DNA from 3 places in the Lysinibacillus capsici genome. Region 1 is predicted to be linked to each of the others. Evidence: a T-box and tRNA genes for the amino acid it is inferred to sense, from the RefSeq annotation. Region 1 holds a T-box; the other regions hold tRNA genes.
The links. The T-box of region 1 lies ahead of leuS (leucine--tRNA ligase). A T-box ahead of a tRNA ligase gene usually reads a tRNA of that ligase, here a tRNA-Leu.
Positions count from the first base shown of each region.

Region 1 (4,907 bases):
TACTTTACCAGCAACTTGTACTGCAATTTCTACTTCATCATCCACAAGCTTTGCTTCATCATATGTTGGCCATTGCTCATATGAAAGTGTTGAATCGTGTCCTAATAGCTGCCATAGTTCTTCTGCAATATGCGGAGCGATTGGAGCTAGCATTTTCACAAAGCCTTCAGCATAAGTCGTTGGAATCACATCAGCTTTATAGCAATCATTAATAAAGACCATCATTTGTGAAATAGCTGTGTTAAAGCGGATGCCTTCATAATCCTCTGTCACTTTTTTCACTGTTTGGTGGTATGATTTTTCAAGTGATTGATCGTTAGATACTTGAATTTTTGCTGAAATTGCGCCATCTTCCTCATTGACAAATAGACGCCAGATACGGTCTAAGAAGCGGCGTGCTCCATCTAAACCATTTGTCGACCATGCAACAGAAGCCTCTAGTGGGCCCATGAACATTTCATATAAACGTAATGTATCGGCACCATGTGACGTAATGATTTCATCTGGGTTGACAACATTGCCCTTAGATTTAGACATTTTCTCGTTACCTTCACCTAGAATCATTCCCTGGTTAAATAATTTTTGGAATGGCTCTTTTGTATGAACAACGCCTAAATCATAGAGAACTTTATGCCAGAAGCGAGCGTATAGTAAATGCAATACAGCATGCTCCGCACCACCAATATAAATATCCACTGGTAACCAACGTTTTAGTAACTCTGGATCTGCAATCGCCTCTGTATTTGTAGGGTCGATATAGCGTAGGAAGTACCAGCTCGAACCTGCCCACTGCGGCATTGTATTTGTTTCACGACGCCCTTTTTTACCTGTCTCCGGATCGACAATATTTACCCATTCATCAATATTTGCTAATGGTGATTCACCAGTACCTGATGGACGGATATTATCTGTTTTTGGTAGCATTAATGGTAATTCTGATTCTGGAACTGGCGTTATCGTGCCATCTTCCCAATGAATCATTGGAATTGGTTCACCCCAATAACGCTGACGGGAGAATAACCAGTCACGTAGACGATAAGAAATTTTCTTCTCCCCTACACCTTTTTCCGCTAACCATTCAATGGCTTTCGCAATGCCATCTGCTTTATTTAAGCCATTCAGGAATTCAGAGTTAATATGTTGACCATCACCTGTAAATGCTTCTTTACTGATGTCTCCACCTTCAAGGACAGGAACGATGTCTAAGCCAAATTCTGTTGCGAATTCATAGTCTCGTTCATCATGCGCTGGCACCGCCATAATAGCACCTGTACCATAAGACACTAACACATAGTCAGCAATCCAAATTGGCACTTTTTTACCGTTAATCGGATTCACTGCATAAGCACCTGTAAATACGCCTGTTTTTTCTTTCGCTAAATCTGTACGCTCTAGGTCCGATTTCATTTTAACTTTCTCTAAATAAGCCTCAACAGCTTGGCGTTGGTCAGCTGTTGTAATTTGTTCCACTAATTTATGCTCTGGTGCAAGCACACAGTATGTAGCACCAAATAAAGTATCTGGACGTGTTGTGAAAACTGTGAAGTTTTGATCTGAACCATCAATGGCAAATGTCACTTCTGCCCCTTCTGAACGGCCAATCCAATTGCGTTGCATATCTTTAATAGATTCAGGCCAATCAACTTCTTCTAGGTCATCGATTAAACGATCAGCATAGGCTGTAATTTTAAGCATCCACTGCTTCATTGGTCGGCGTTCTACTGGATGACCACCACGCTCTGATTTCCCATCAATTACTTCTTCGTTAGCTAATACCGTGCCAAGTGCTGGACACCAGTTAACAGCTACTTCATCCACATAAGCTAAACCTTTCTTATAAAGCTGGATAAAAATCCATTGTGTCCATTTATAATACGCTGGATCAGTTGTGTTAATTTCGCGATCCCAATCATAGCTGAAGCCTAGCTCTTGAATTTGACGTTTAAATGTCGCAATATTTTTAGCTGTAAATTCAGCTGGATCATTCCCTGTATCAAGTGCATATTGCTCAGCTGGTAAACCAAAAGCATCCCAGCCCATTGGATGAAGTACATTATAGCCTTGCATACGTTTAAAGCGTGATAGAATATCAGTTGCCGTATACCCCTCTGGATGGCCTACATGTAGTCCTGCGCCAGATGGATAAGGGAACATATCTAATGCATAAAATTTAGGCTTCGCTGTTTCATTTTCAGTTTTAAATGTTTTGTTATCAGCCCAATATTGCTGCCACTTTTTTTCAATTTGTTCATGATTAAAACTCATTTTTTTTCCTCCTTCAATTGATCGTGCTGCTCTTCATCATAATTGACAAAATATTTGAAAAATAAAAAAACTCGCCCCTTTCTTATAGAAGGGACGAGAGAATTTGTACTCCCGCGGTACCACCCAAATTAGTGATTACACTCGGCTCAAGCTTCCTTAACGCGGAAGAAACGACACACGCTGTTTCACGCGGGCAGACTCAGAAGGCGAGTTCAACTTGCATTCTTACTAGCTCCCACCAACCGCTAGCTCTCTAAAAAGAACCACAAATCTACTATTCCTCATCACAGTCTTTACATGATATTGCATTTATTCTAATGGAAAGTATTGAAAAGCACAAGCCTTTGTTTACAGCTTACCCATTACTGAACAATTAAATCCTTTTCTTTATTAGACTTTGATAAATCCTTACATTCATGAAAAGCAAAATGCTGACAACCAATGCATTGATTGGCGTTCAAATAATGGAAAGCTTTTGTAATCGCTTCTCCTGTATGCTGAAAAAAATGTTGCGCGCCTATTTTATCGTAAAGACCATTGTGCTGAAGAGCACCCTTTAAATCTCCTTGCACACCCGTCACCAAAATAGTACCGCCCTTTGCTGTATAATTTTCAATGATATTGCTAAAATATGCTTCTCCAGTAGAATCCATAAAGGGCACTTTCCCCATCCGTAATATCAAAACTCTTGGCTGCTGATGCAAAGTACTTTCAATCGTTTGTTCAAACATTTGTGCAGCACCAAAAAACAACGGCCCTTCAATTGTATACATACTAATTTGCGGGCAATCATGCTGCTGATGCACTACATGTGGCTGTACCTTTTCACTTTTATTTGAATGATCTGGAAGTACTTTTGTAACAACAAGCTTTTCACTCATGCGTTTCGCAAATAATAGCACAGCCAGCACAAGCCCTACCTCAACTGCTAATGTAAGACTAGTGAATACCGTTAATAAAAAGGTAATCAATAATACTAGTGTGTCGCCTGATTTTAATTTTGCGATATGTGAAAAATGATGTCGTTCACTCATATTCCAGGCTACGACCATCAGTACCGGAGCCATGCTTGCTAACGGAATATGAGATGCATATGGAGCTAATAACAATAATGTGATTAAAACAAACACACCATGAATGATACCCGACATGGGGGATACTGCGCCTGTTTTGATATTGGTCGCTGTGCGTGCAATGGCGCCTGTTGCTGGAATACCACCGAATAAAGGCGTCACAATATTAGCAATCCCCTGACCAATTAACTCACGATTACTGTTATGCTTACTATTTGTCATTCCATCCGCCACAACTGCCGATAATAGAGACTCAATACCACCTAGCATTGCAATGACAAACGCGGGACCAATAAGTTGTTGTAATCGTTCGAGCGTGATGTTCGGTAAGGCGAAATGAGGTAATGTATTAGGAATTTGACCATAAGCGGTTGCAATAGTAGCAACTTGTCCTGAAAAGAAGAAAGTTGCCATCAATGTAGAGACAACGATACCAGCTAATGCTCCAGGAACCTTTGGAAAAAACTTTGGTGTTATCATTATTGTCGCCAAGCATACGACGGCAGTAAGAATACTATACGTATTTGTCGTACCAAGCTGCTTAATGATTTCCTGTATGTTGGCGATAAAATATTCATGTCTTTTAACATTTATTAGTCCTAGAAAGTTAGCGATTTGACCTGTAAAAATAATCACAGCTATCCCTGCTGTAAAACCAACTGTTACAGGACGTGGAATAAACTTAATTAAAGTCCCTAACTTAAAAAAACCCATGACACAAAGCAATACCCCTGCCATTAAACCGGCAAGTAATAAATCTTCATAGCCATAGGTAAGTACAATCCCCAATAGAATTGGCACAAATGCCCCCGTAGGCCCACCTATTTGATATTTAGAACCGCCAAAGAGAGAAATAAGAATACCTGCAATGCAAGCCGTATAAATCCCATATTCTGGTTTCACACCCGATGCTATGGCAAAGGACATGGCAAGCGGAATAGCAACAATTCCCACAATAATCCCTGACAATAAATCCTTCTTTACATGTTGAACTGAATATCCTTCAAAGCGTCCTGTAAACAGTGACTTCATAGATAAATCTTCCCTTCGAAATAATAAGCAAAGCCCAATTTGTCATCATCATTGATTTACTTATTCTCTTTGTCACCTTCATTACTTGTCATTTCCTCTAATCTCGAAATGGTATGAACCAAATGGTTATTAAAAATATCCTTTGCCACCCCAAGTAATGCACCAATCATTGGGTCACTTAAAGAATAATAAACTTTTTTTCCTTCCTTGACGCCATAAACGATGTTTTTAGCACGCAATACACTTAATTGCTGAGAAACAGCAGAACCCTCTTTCTCTAAGCAATCTTGAATCTCATTGACACTTTTCTGTCCATCTACAAGGAGTTCAAGTATTCTAATGCGTAACGGATGTGCTAATGCTTTAAAAAAATCCGCTTTAAACTGTTGTAAGCCCTCTTCCATAAAAACCCCTCCATATAACTACATATTCAAATATTTGAATATGTATGATTGTAATCCTGTCATAACATTTTTTCAATATCTACTATAAAAAAAGAACAAAAACAAGTGCTTAACACTCGTTTTTGCTCTTTTT
Region 1 is NZ_CP084108.1:3,598,752-3,603,658, forward strand. Features, by position in the region: gene leuS (leucine--tRNA ligase) at 1-2,265, opposite strand, end outside; T-box leader at 2,352-2,562, opposite strand; gene LCP48_RS17660 (SulP family inorganic anion transporter) at 2,628-4,370, opposite strand; gene LCP48_RS17665 (ArsR/SmtB family transcription factor) at 4,427-4,774, opposite strand.

Region 2 (4,907 bases), 630 kb from region 1:
TTAAATGAGCTTACTACTGACATAGCCTATGTGATTGTCAATGAAGCGGGGGCATCTGTTTATTCAGCGTCTGAAATTGCACGTACAGAATTTCCTGATTTACAGGTTGAACAACGTAGTGCTGTCTCCATTGCACGTCGCTTACAGGACCCTTTATCAGAGTTAGTGAAAATTGAACCAAAAGCTGTGGGTGTAGGTCAGTATCAGCATGATGTTTCTCAAAAAAAATTAAATGAATCACTATCTTTTATAGTAGAAACTGCTGTTAACCAAGTTGGTGTTGATGTAAATACGGCTTCATCATCACTCTTACAATACGTTTCTGGCCTATCAAAAACTGTTGCAGAGAATATCGTAAAGACGCGAGAGGAAAATGGTCAATTTACTACACGTGCGCAATTAAAGAAGATTCCAAGGTTAGGCGCCAAAACGTATGAACAAGCTATTGGTTTCCTACGTGTCCCAGAAGCAAAAAATCCGTTTGATGCTACAGGTATTCATCCTGAGAGCTATGCTCTTGCTGAGCAAATATTAGCAGAGGCTCAAATAGATAAAAAAGAGTTAGGGACACAGAAGGCAGAGGAAGCTATTGCAGCACTAAATATCCAAAAGTTAAGTGATGTGCTTGGAGTAGGAGTTGTGACAATTCAAGATATCGTGGATACTTTAATGAAACCTAGTCGTGACCCACGTGATGCATTCCCACAACCATTGCTTAAGACTGATGTATTAAAAATGGAAGATTTAAAAGTTGGTATGGAATTGCAGGGGACGGTAAGAAATGTAGTAGATTTCGGCGCATTTGTTGACATTGGCGTGAAGCAAGATGGACTTGTGCATATTTCTAAACTCCAAAATAAACGTATTAAGCATCCATTAGAAGTTGTGGCGCTTGGGGATATTGTAACTGTCTGGGTTGAACAAATAGATATAACGAAAGGACGTATCTCTTTAACGATGCTTCCACCTAAAAATCAAGTATTAGTTTGAGTACTAAATTTTTGCCACACTGTCTATACTAAGCAGTGTGGTATTCTTGTTGTTAGAGGTGATTACTATGGACAATCAAGAATTACAAGAGCTTGTTCGTCGCTTATCTTTAGAAAACTTTCAGAGGCCATTTCTGCATCAAGCCTACTTTAATGCGAGATTACGTTCAACGGGAGGACGATATCTTTTACAATCCCATAATATTGAGATTAATCCTAAAGCCTATGAGTTATACGGTTTGGAGGAGATTCAAGGTATTGTTTTACACGAATTATGCCATTATCACCTACATATTGAAGGTAAAGGGTATCAGCATCGAGATAAAGATTTTAGAGAATTATTAAGGAAAGTAGATGCCCCCCGATTTTGTGCAGTTTTACATGTCCCTAAAGCTACAGTTAAAAAACAGCGACGACGCTATACATATACTTGTGTCAATTGCCACCAATTATATATACGGAAAATAAAAATGAATGTTGAAAAGTATTGTTGCAGTAAGTGTTTGGGGAAATTAAAATTATTGGAGTAAAAAAAGTTTAAAAAATAGTTGACGTTTTGTTGAGTTGTCCCTATAATAGTAAAAGTCGACAAGATAACGGCGACAACATAACATGAATTATTCCGAAGTAGCTCAGTTGGTAGTAGCACCTGACTGTTAATCAGGTTGTCGCAGGTTCGAGTCCTGCCTTCGGAGCCATGGCCCCTTGGTCAAGTGGTTAAGACACCGCCCTTTCACGGCGGTAACACGGGTTCGAATCCCGTAGGGGTCATTTTTCATAATTTAATGTAAATAATATTTTGGTCCCGTGGTGTAGCGGTTAACATGCCTGCCTGTCACGCAGGAGATCGCCGGTTCGATCCCGGTCGGGACCGCCACTTATTGGGGTATAGCCAAGCGGTAAGGCAACGGATTTTGATTCCGTCATGCCTAGGTTCGAATCCTAGTACCCCAGCCATTCATTTCTTAATTCGAGCCATTAGCTCAGTTGGTAGAGCATCTGACTTTTAATCAGAGGGTCGAAGGTTCGAGTCCTTCATGGCTCATCTCTTTAAGAAAAAGAGTTGACTTTTCAAATTATCATAGTATAATAAAAAAGTTACTAATCGAATGCGGTCGTGGCGGAACGGCAGACGCGCTAGGTTGAGGGCCTAGTGGGGGCAACCCCGTGGAGGTTCAAGTCCTCTCGGCCGCACCAAGTCAATTAATTTCATATGCGCCCGTAGCTCAATTGGATAGAGCGTCTGACTACGGATCAGAAGGTTGTGGGTTCGACTCCTGCCGGGCGCGCCATTTTTAAGAAAATATATGCGGGTGTAGTTTAATGGTAAAACCTCAGCCTTCCAAGCTGATGTCGTGAGTTCGATTCTCATCACCCGCTCCAAAAAAAGTATTGACAACCTTTTGGTTGTATGATAGATTTAAATAGTTGTCCAAAAGGGCGACAATATGAACCTTGAAAACTGAACAAGCAAAACGTAATCAATAAATTTTTAAGTAGCTAGCTTTGCTAGTGAACGAAACACAATTTTGGACATCAAACATGATGCCAGCAAAACAATTTGAGCTAATCAAATTTCTTTTATGGAGAGTTTGATCCTGGCTCAGGACGAACGCTGGCGGCGTGCCTAATACATGCAAGTCGAGCGAACAGAAAAGGAGCTTGCTCCTTTGACGTTAGCGGCGGACGGGTGAGTAACACGTGGGCAACCTACCCTATAGTTTGGGATAACTCCGGGAAACCGGGGCTAATACCGAATAATCTCTTTTACTTCATGGTGAAAGACTGAAAGACGGCATCTCGCTGTCGCTATAGGATGGGCCCGCGGCGCATTAGCTAGTTGGTGAGGTAACGGCTCACCAAGGCGACGATGCGTAGCCGACCTGAGAGGGTGATCGGCCACACTGGGACTGAGACACGGCCCAGACTCCTACGGGAGGCAGCAGTAGGGAATCTTCCACAATGGGCGAAAGCCTGATGGAGCAACGCCGCGTGAGTGAAGAAGGTTTTCGGATCGTAAAACTCTGTTGTAAGGGAAGAACAAGTACAGTAGTAACTGGCTGTACCTTGACGGTACCTTATTAGAAAGCCACGGCTAACTACGTGCCAGCAGCCGCGGTAATACGTAGGTGGCAAGCGTTGTCCGGAATTATTGGGCGTAAAGCGCGCGCAGGCGGTCCTTTAAGTCTGATGTGAAAGCCCACGGCTCAACCGTGGAGGGTCATTGGAAACTGGGGGACTTGAGTGCAGAAGAGGAAAGTGGAATTCCAAGTGTAGCGGTGAAATGCGTAGAGATTTGGAGGAACACCAGTGGCGAAGGCGACTTTCTGGTCTGTAACTGACGCTGAGGCGCGAAAGCGTGGGGAGCAAACAGGATTAGATACCCTGGTAGTCCACGCCGTAAACGATGAGTGCTAAGTGTTAGGGGGTTTCCGCCCCTTAGTGCTGCAGCTAACGCATTAAGCACTCCGCCTGGGGAGTACGGTCGCAAGACTGAAACTCAAAGGAATTGACGGGGGCCCGCACAAGCGGTGGAGCATGTGGTTTAATTCGAAGCAACGCGAAGAACCTTACCAGGTCTTGACATCCCGTTGACCACTGTAGAGATATAGTTTCCCCTTCGGGGGCAACGGTGACAGGTGGTGCATGGTTGTCGTCAGCTCGTGTCGTGAGATGTTGGGTTAAGTCCCGCAACGAGCGCAACCCTTGATCTTAGTTGCCATCATTTAGTTGGGCACTCTAAGGTGACTGCCGGTGACAAACCGGAGGAAGGTGGGGATGACGTCAAATCATCATGCCCCTTATGACCTGGGCTACACACGTGCTACAATGGACGATACAAACGGTTGCCAACTCGCGAGAGGGAGCTAATCCGATAAAGTCGTTCTCAGTTCGGATTGTAGGCTGCAACTCGCCTACATGAAGCCGGAATCGCTAGTAATCGCGGATCAGCATGCCGCGGTGAATACGTTCCCGGGCCTTGTACACACCGCCCGTCACACCACGAGAGTTTGTAACACCCGAAGTCGGTGAGGTAACCTTTTGGAGCCAGCCGCCGAAGGTGGGATAGATGATTGGGGTGAAGTCGTAACAAGGTAGCCGTATCGGAAGGTGCGGCTGGATCACCTCCTTTCTAAGGATACTTTCGGAATACAAACCTTGGGTTTGTAAGATTACGTTTTGCGTTCAGTTTTGAAGGTTCATTCTTCTGAATGAAACACTTCAAAACTTGTTCTTTGAAAACTGGATAAAACGACATTGAAATTGTAACAAACACATTTATTTTTTAAGTTTTTTTATAGGCTTAATAACTTGGTTAAGTTATTAAGGGCGCACGGCGAATGCCTTGGCACTAGGAGCCGAAGAAGGACGGCACTAACACCGATATGCTTCGGGGAGCTGTAAGTGAGCTTTGATCCGGAGATTTCCGAATGGGGGAACCCACTACGTTTAATCGCGTAGTATCTTGACGTGAATACATAGCGTCTTGAAGGCAGACCCAGGGAACTGAAACATCTAAGTACCTGGAGGAAGAGAAAGAAAAATCGATTCCCTGAGTAGCGGCGAGCGAAACGGGAAGAGCCCAAACCAAGAGGCTTGCCTCTTGGGGTTGTAGGACACTCAATACGGAGTTACAAAAGAGCGAGTTAGATGAAGCGACTTGGAAAGGTCCGCCAGAGCAGGTAAAAGCCCTGTAGTCGAAAGTTCGTTCTCTCCTGAGTGGATCCTGAGTACGGCGGAACACGTGAAATTCCGTCGGAATCCGGGAGGACCATCTCCCAAGGCTAAATACTACCTAGTGACCGATAGTGAACCAGTACCGTGAGGGAAAGGTGAAAAGCACCCCGGAAGGGGAGTGAAAGAGATCCTGAAACCGTGTGCCTACAAGTAGTTAGAGCCCGTTAATGGGTGATAGCG
Region 2 is NZ_CP084108.1:4,228,755-4,233,661, reverse strand. Features, by position in the region: gene LCP48_RS20945 (Tex family protein) at 1-990, shown strand, start outside; gene LCP48_RS20940 (SprT family protein) at 1,058-1,519, shown strand; tRNA gene LCP48_RS20935 (tRNA-Asn) at 1,611-1,687, shown strand; tRNA gene LCP48_RS20930 (tRNA-Glu) at 1,689-1,760, shown strand; tRNA gene LCP48_RS20925 (tRNA-Asp) at 1,791-1,866, shown strand; tRNA gene LCP48_RS20920 (tRNA-Gln) at 1,872-1,946, shown strand; tRNA gene LCP48_RS20915 (tRNA-Lys) at 1,962-2,034, shown strand; tRNA gene LCP48_RS20910 (tRNA-Leu) at 2,101-2,186, shown strand; tRNA gene LCP48_RS20905 (tRNA-Arg) at 2,205-2,281, shown strand; tRNA gene LCP48_RS20900 (tRNA-Gly) at 2,299-2,372, shown strand; rRNA gene LCP48_RS20895 (16S ribosomal RNA) at 2,570-4,122, shown strand; rRNA gene LCP48_RS20890 (23S ribosomal RNA) at 4,304-4,907, shown strand, end outside.
Region 2: it encodes a tRNA-Leu, which carries the amino acid that the T-box ahead of leuS (leucine--tRNA ligase) is inferred to sense. The anticodon was not compared.

Region 3 (4,907 bases), 1.3 Mb from region 1:
GCGTCACTCGACCAGTGAGCTATTACGCACTCTTTAAATGATGGCTGCTTCTAAGCCAACATCCTGGTTGTCTGTGCAACGCCACATCCTTTTCCACTTAACGATTACTTTGGGACCTTAGCTGGTGGTCTGGGCTGTTTCCCTTTTGACTACGGATCTTATCACTCGCAGTCTGACTCCCGTGTATAAATATCTGGCATTCGGAGTTTGTCTGAATTCGGTAAACCGGGATGGCCCCCTAGTCCAAACAGTGCTCTACCTCCAGTATTCTCATCACGAGGCTAGCCCTAAAGCTATTTCGGAGAGAACCAGCTATCTCCAAGTTCGATTGGAATTTCTCCGCTACCCACACCTCATCCCCGCACTTTTCAACGTGCGTGGGTTCGGGCCTCCAGTAAGTGTTACCTCACCTTCACCCTGGACATGGGTAGATCACCTGGTTTCGGGTCTACGACCACGTACTACTTCGCCCTATTCAGACTCGCTTTCGCTGCGGCTCCGCCTTCTAAAGCTTAACCTTGCACGTAATCGTAACTCGCCGGTTCATTCTACAAAAGGCACGCTATCACCCATTAACGGGCTCTAACTACTTGTAGGCACACGGTTTCAGGATCTCTTTCACTCCCCTTCCGGGGTGCTTTTCACCTTTCCCTCACGGTACTGGTTCACTATCGGTCACTAGGTAGTATTTAGCCTTGGGAGATGGTCCTCCCGGATTCCGACGGAATTTCACGTGTTCCGCCGTACTCAGGATCCACTCAGGAGAGAACGAACTTTCGACTACAGGGCTTTTACCTGCTCTGGCGGACCTTTCCAAGTCGCTTCATCTAACTCGCTCTTTTGTAACTCCGTATAGAGTGTCCTACAACCCCAAGAGGCAAGCCTCTTGGTTTGGGCTCTTCCCGTTTCGCTCGCCGCTACTCAGGGAATCGATTTTTCTTTCTCTTCCTCCAGGTACTTAGATGTTTCAGTTCCCTGGGTCTGCCTTCAAGACGCTATGTATTCACGTCAAGATACTACGCGATTAAACGTAGTGGGTTCCCCCATTCGGAAATCTCCGGATCAAAGCTCACTTACAGCTCCCCGAAGCATATCGGTGTTAGTGCCGTCCTTCTTCGGCTCCTAGTGCCAAGGCATTCGCCGTGCGCCCTTAATAACTTAACCAAGTTATTAAGCCTATAAAAAAACTTAAAAAAATAAATGTGTTTGTTACAATTTCAATGTCGTTTTATCCAGTTTTCAAAGAACAAAAAAATGGTGGAGCCTAGCGGGATCGAACCGCTGACCTCCTGCGTGCAAGGCAGGCGCTCTCCCAGCTGAGCTAAGGCCCCAAGAGGTATATATGGTGGGCCTAAATGGACTCGAACCATCGACCTCACGCTTATCAGGCGTGCGCTCTAACCAGCTGAGCTATAGGCCCTCTTGGAAGTTTTATTAAATTTCATAAACCTTCAAAACTGAACGCAAAACGTAATCTTACAAACCCAAGGTTTGTATTCCGAAATAATCCTTAGAAAGGAGGTGATCCAGCCGCACCTTCCGATACGGCTACCTTGTTACGACTTCACCCCAATCATCTATCCCACCTTCGGCGGCTGGCTCCAAAAGGTTACCTCACCGACTTCGGGTGTTACAAACTCTCGTGGTGTGACGGGCGGTGTGTACAAGGCCCGGGAACGTATTCACCGCGGCATGCTGATCCGCGATTACTAGCGATTCCGGCTTCATGTAGGCGAGTTGCAGCCTACAATCCGAACTGAGAACGACTTTATCGGATTAGCTCCCTCTCGCGAGTTGGCAACCGTTTGTATCGTCCATTGTAGCACGTGTGTAGCCCAGGTCATAAGGGGCATGATGATTTGACGTCATCCCCACCTTCCTCCGGTTTGTCACCGGCAGTCACCTTAGAGTGCCCAACTAAATGATGGCAACTAAGATCAAGGGTTGCGCTCGTTGCGGGACTTAACCCAACATCTCACGACACGAGCTGACGACAACCATGCACCACCTGTCACCGTTGCCCCCGAAGGGGAAACTATATCTCTACAGTGGTCAACGGGATGTCAAGACCTGGTAAGGTTCTTCGCGTTGCTTCGAATTAAACCACATGCTCCACCGCTTGTGCGGGCCCCCGTCAATTCCTTTGAGTTTCAGTCTTGCGACCGTACTCCCCAGGCGGAGTGCTTAATGCGTTAGCTGCAGCACTAAGGGGCGGAAACCCCCTAACACTTAGCACTCATCGTTTACGGCGTGGACTACCAGGGTATCTAATCCTGTTTGCTCCCCACGCTTTCGCGCCTCAGCGTCAGTTACAGACCAGAAAGTCGCCTTCGCCACTGGTGTTCCTCCAAATCTCTACGCATTTCACCGCTACACTTGGAATTCCACTTTCCTCTTCTGCACTCAAGTCCCCCAGTTTCCAATGACCCTCCACGGTTGAGCCGTGGGCTTTCACATCAGACTTAAAGGACCGCCTGCGCGCGCTTTACGCCCAATAATTCCGGACAACGCTTGCCACCTACGTATTACCGCGGCTGCTGGCACGTAGTTAGCCGTGGCTTTCTAATAAGGTACCGTCAAGGTACAGCCAGTTACTACTGTACTTGTTCTTCCCTTACAACAGAGTTTTACGATCCGAAAACCTTCTTCACTCACGCGGCGTTGCTCCATCAGGCTTTCGCCCATTGTGGAAGATTCCCTACTGCTGCCTCCCGTAGGAGTCTGGGCCGTGTCTCAGTCCCAGTGTGGCCGATCACCCTCTCAGGTCGGCTACGCATCGTCGCCTTGGTGAGCCGTTACCTCACCAACTAGCTAATGCGCCGCGGGCCCATCCTATAGCGACAGCGAGATGCCGTCTTTCAGTCTCTTGCCATGAAGCAAAAGAGATTATTCGGTATTAGCCCCGGTTTCCCGGAGTTATCCCAAACTATAAGGTAGGTTGCCCACGTGTTACTCACCCGTCCGCCGCTAACGTCAAAGGAGCAAGCTCCTTTTCTGTTCGCTCGACTTGCATGTATTAGGCACGCCGCCAGCGTTCGTCCTGAGCCAGGATCAAACTCTCCATAAAAGAAATTTGATTAGCTCAAATTGTTTTGCTGGCATCATGTTTGATGTCCAAAATTGTGTTTCGTTCACTAGTAAAACTAGCTACTTAAAACTTTATTGATTACGTTTTGCTTGTTCAGTTTTCAAGGTTCATGTATTTGAATTGGTGGAGCCTAGCGGGATCGAACCGCTGACCTCCTGCGTGCAAGGCAGGCGCTCTCCCAGCTGAGCTAAGGCCCCGTTTTTTTATTTTTAGGAAATGGTCGGGAAGACAGGATTCGAACCTGCGACCCCTTGGTCCCAAACCAAGTGCTCTACCAAGCTGAGCTACTTCCCGTTGTTCTTATGGCGCGCCCGACAGGAGTCGAACCCATAACCTTCTGATCCGTAGTCAGACGCTCTATCCAATTGAGCTACGGGCGCATTTAAAATGGTGCCGAGGACCGGAATCGAACCGGTACGGTAGTCACCTACCGCAGGATTTTAAGTCCTGTGCGTCTGCCAGTTCCGCCACCCCGGCACATTTGGAGCGGAAGACGAGGTTCGAACTCGCGACCCCCACCTTGGCAAGGTGGTGTTCTACCACTGAACTACTTCCGCATGTGCATAAGCTTTTTTTATCTGGCAATGAAAATAATGGTGCGGGTGAAGGGAGTCGAACCCCCACGCCTTGCGGCGCTAGATCCTAAGTCTAGTGCGTCTGCCAATTCCGCCACACCCGCTTATTATTATTTGAAAATGGTGAGCCATGAAGGACTCGAACCTTCGACCCTCTGATTAAAAGTCAGATGCTCTACCAACTGAGCTAATGGCTCGAAAAAATGGTGCCGGCTATAGGAATCGAACCCACGACCTACTGATTACAAGTCAGTTGCTCTACCTGCTGAGCTAAACCGGCATATGGTGGAGGATGACGGGCTCGAACCGCCGACCCTCTGCTTGTAAGGCAGATGCTCTCCCAGCTGAGCTAATCCTCCTGGGTATTATGCCTAGCGATGTCCTACTCTCACAGGGGGAAGCCCCCAACTACCATCGGCGCTAAAGAGCTTAACTTCCGTGTTCGGTATGGGAACGGGTGTGACCTCTTTGCCATCATCACTAGACTTATTAAAAGACAAGATTTATTATACCATATTTCAGTATAAATACAAGCTTTTTTTAAAGCTTACTTGTTCTTTCAAAACTGGATAAACGGCACATTGAATGTTTCAAACTTTTTTGGTTAAGTCCTCGATCGATTAGTATTCGTCAGCTCCATGTGTCACCACACTTCCACCTCGAACCTATCTACCTCATCGTCTTTGAGGGATCTTACTTACTTGCGTAATGGGAAATCTCATCTTGAGGGGGGCTTCATGCTTAGATGCTTTCAGCACTTATCCCGTCCACACATAGCTACCCAGCGATGCCTTTGGCAAGACAACTGGTACACCAGCGGTGTGTCCATCCCGGTCCTCTCGTACTAAGGACAGCTCCTCTCAAATTTCCTACGCCCACGACGGATAGGGACCGAACTGTCTCACGACGTTCTGAACCCAGCTCGCGTACCGCTTTAATGGGCGAACAGCCCAACCCTTGGGACCGACTACAGCCCCAGGATGCGATGAGCCGACATCGAGGTGCCAAACCTCCCCGTCGATGTGGACTCTTGGGGGAGATAAGCCTGTTATCCCCGGGGTAGCTTTTATCCGTTGAGCGATGGCCCTTCCATGCGGAACCACCGGATCACTAAGCCCGTCTTTCGACCCTGCTCGACTTGTAGGTCTCGCAGTCAAGCTCCCTTGTGCCTTTACACTCTACGAATGATTTCCAACCATTCTGAGGGAACCTTTGGGCGCCTCCGTTACCTTTTAGGAGGCGAC
Region 3 is NZ_CP084108.1:179,117-184,023, reverse strand. Features, by position in the region: rRNA gene LCP48_RS00960 (23S ribosomal RNA) at 1-1,164, opposite strand, end outside; tRNA gene LCP48_RS00955 (tRNA-Ala) at 1,256-1,331, opposite strand; tRNA gene LCP48_RS00950 (tRNA-Ile) at 1,344-1,420, opposite strand; rRNA gene LCP48_RS00945 (16S ribosomal RNA) at 1,515-3,067, opposite strand; tRNA gene LCP48_RS00940 (tRNA-Ala) at 3,210-3,285, opposite strand; tRNA gene LCP48_RS00935 (tRNA-Pro) at 3,306-3,382, opposite strand; tRNA gene LCP48_RS00930 (tRNA-Arg) at 3,392-3,468, opposite strand; tRNA gene LCP48_RS00925 (tRNA-Leu) at 3,477-3,565, opposite strand; tRNA gene LCP48_RS00920 (tRNA-Gly) at 3,571-3,645, opposite strand; tRNA gene LCP48_RS00915 (tRNA-Leu) at 3,683-3,767, opposite strand; tRNA gene LCP48_RS00910 (tRNA-Lys) at 3,785-3,860, opposite strand; tRNA gene LCP48_RS00905 (tRNA-Thr) at 3,868-3,943, opposite strand; tRNA gene LCP48_RS00900 (tRNA-Val) at 3,947-4,022, opposite strand; rRNA gene rrf (5S ribosomal RNA) at 4,033-4,148, opposite strand; rRNA gene LCP48_RS00890 (23S ribosomal RNA) at 4,264-4,907, opposite strand, start outside.
Region 3: it encodes a tRNA-Leu, which carries the amino acid that the T-box ahead of leuS (leucine--tRNA ligase) is inferred to sense. The anticodon was not compared.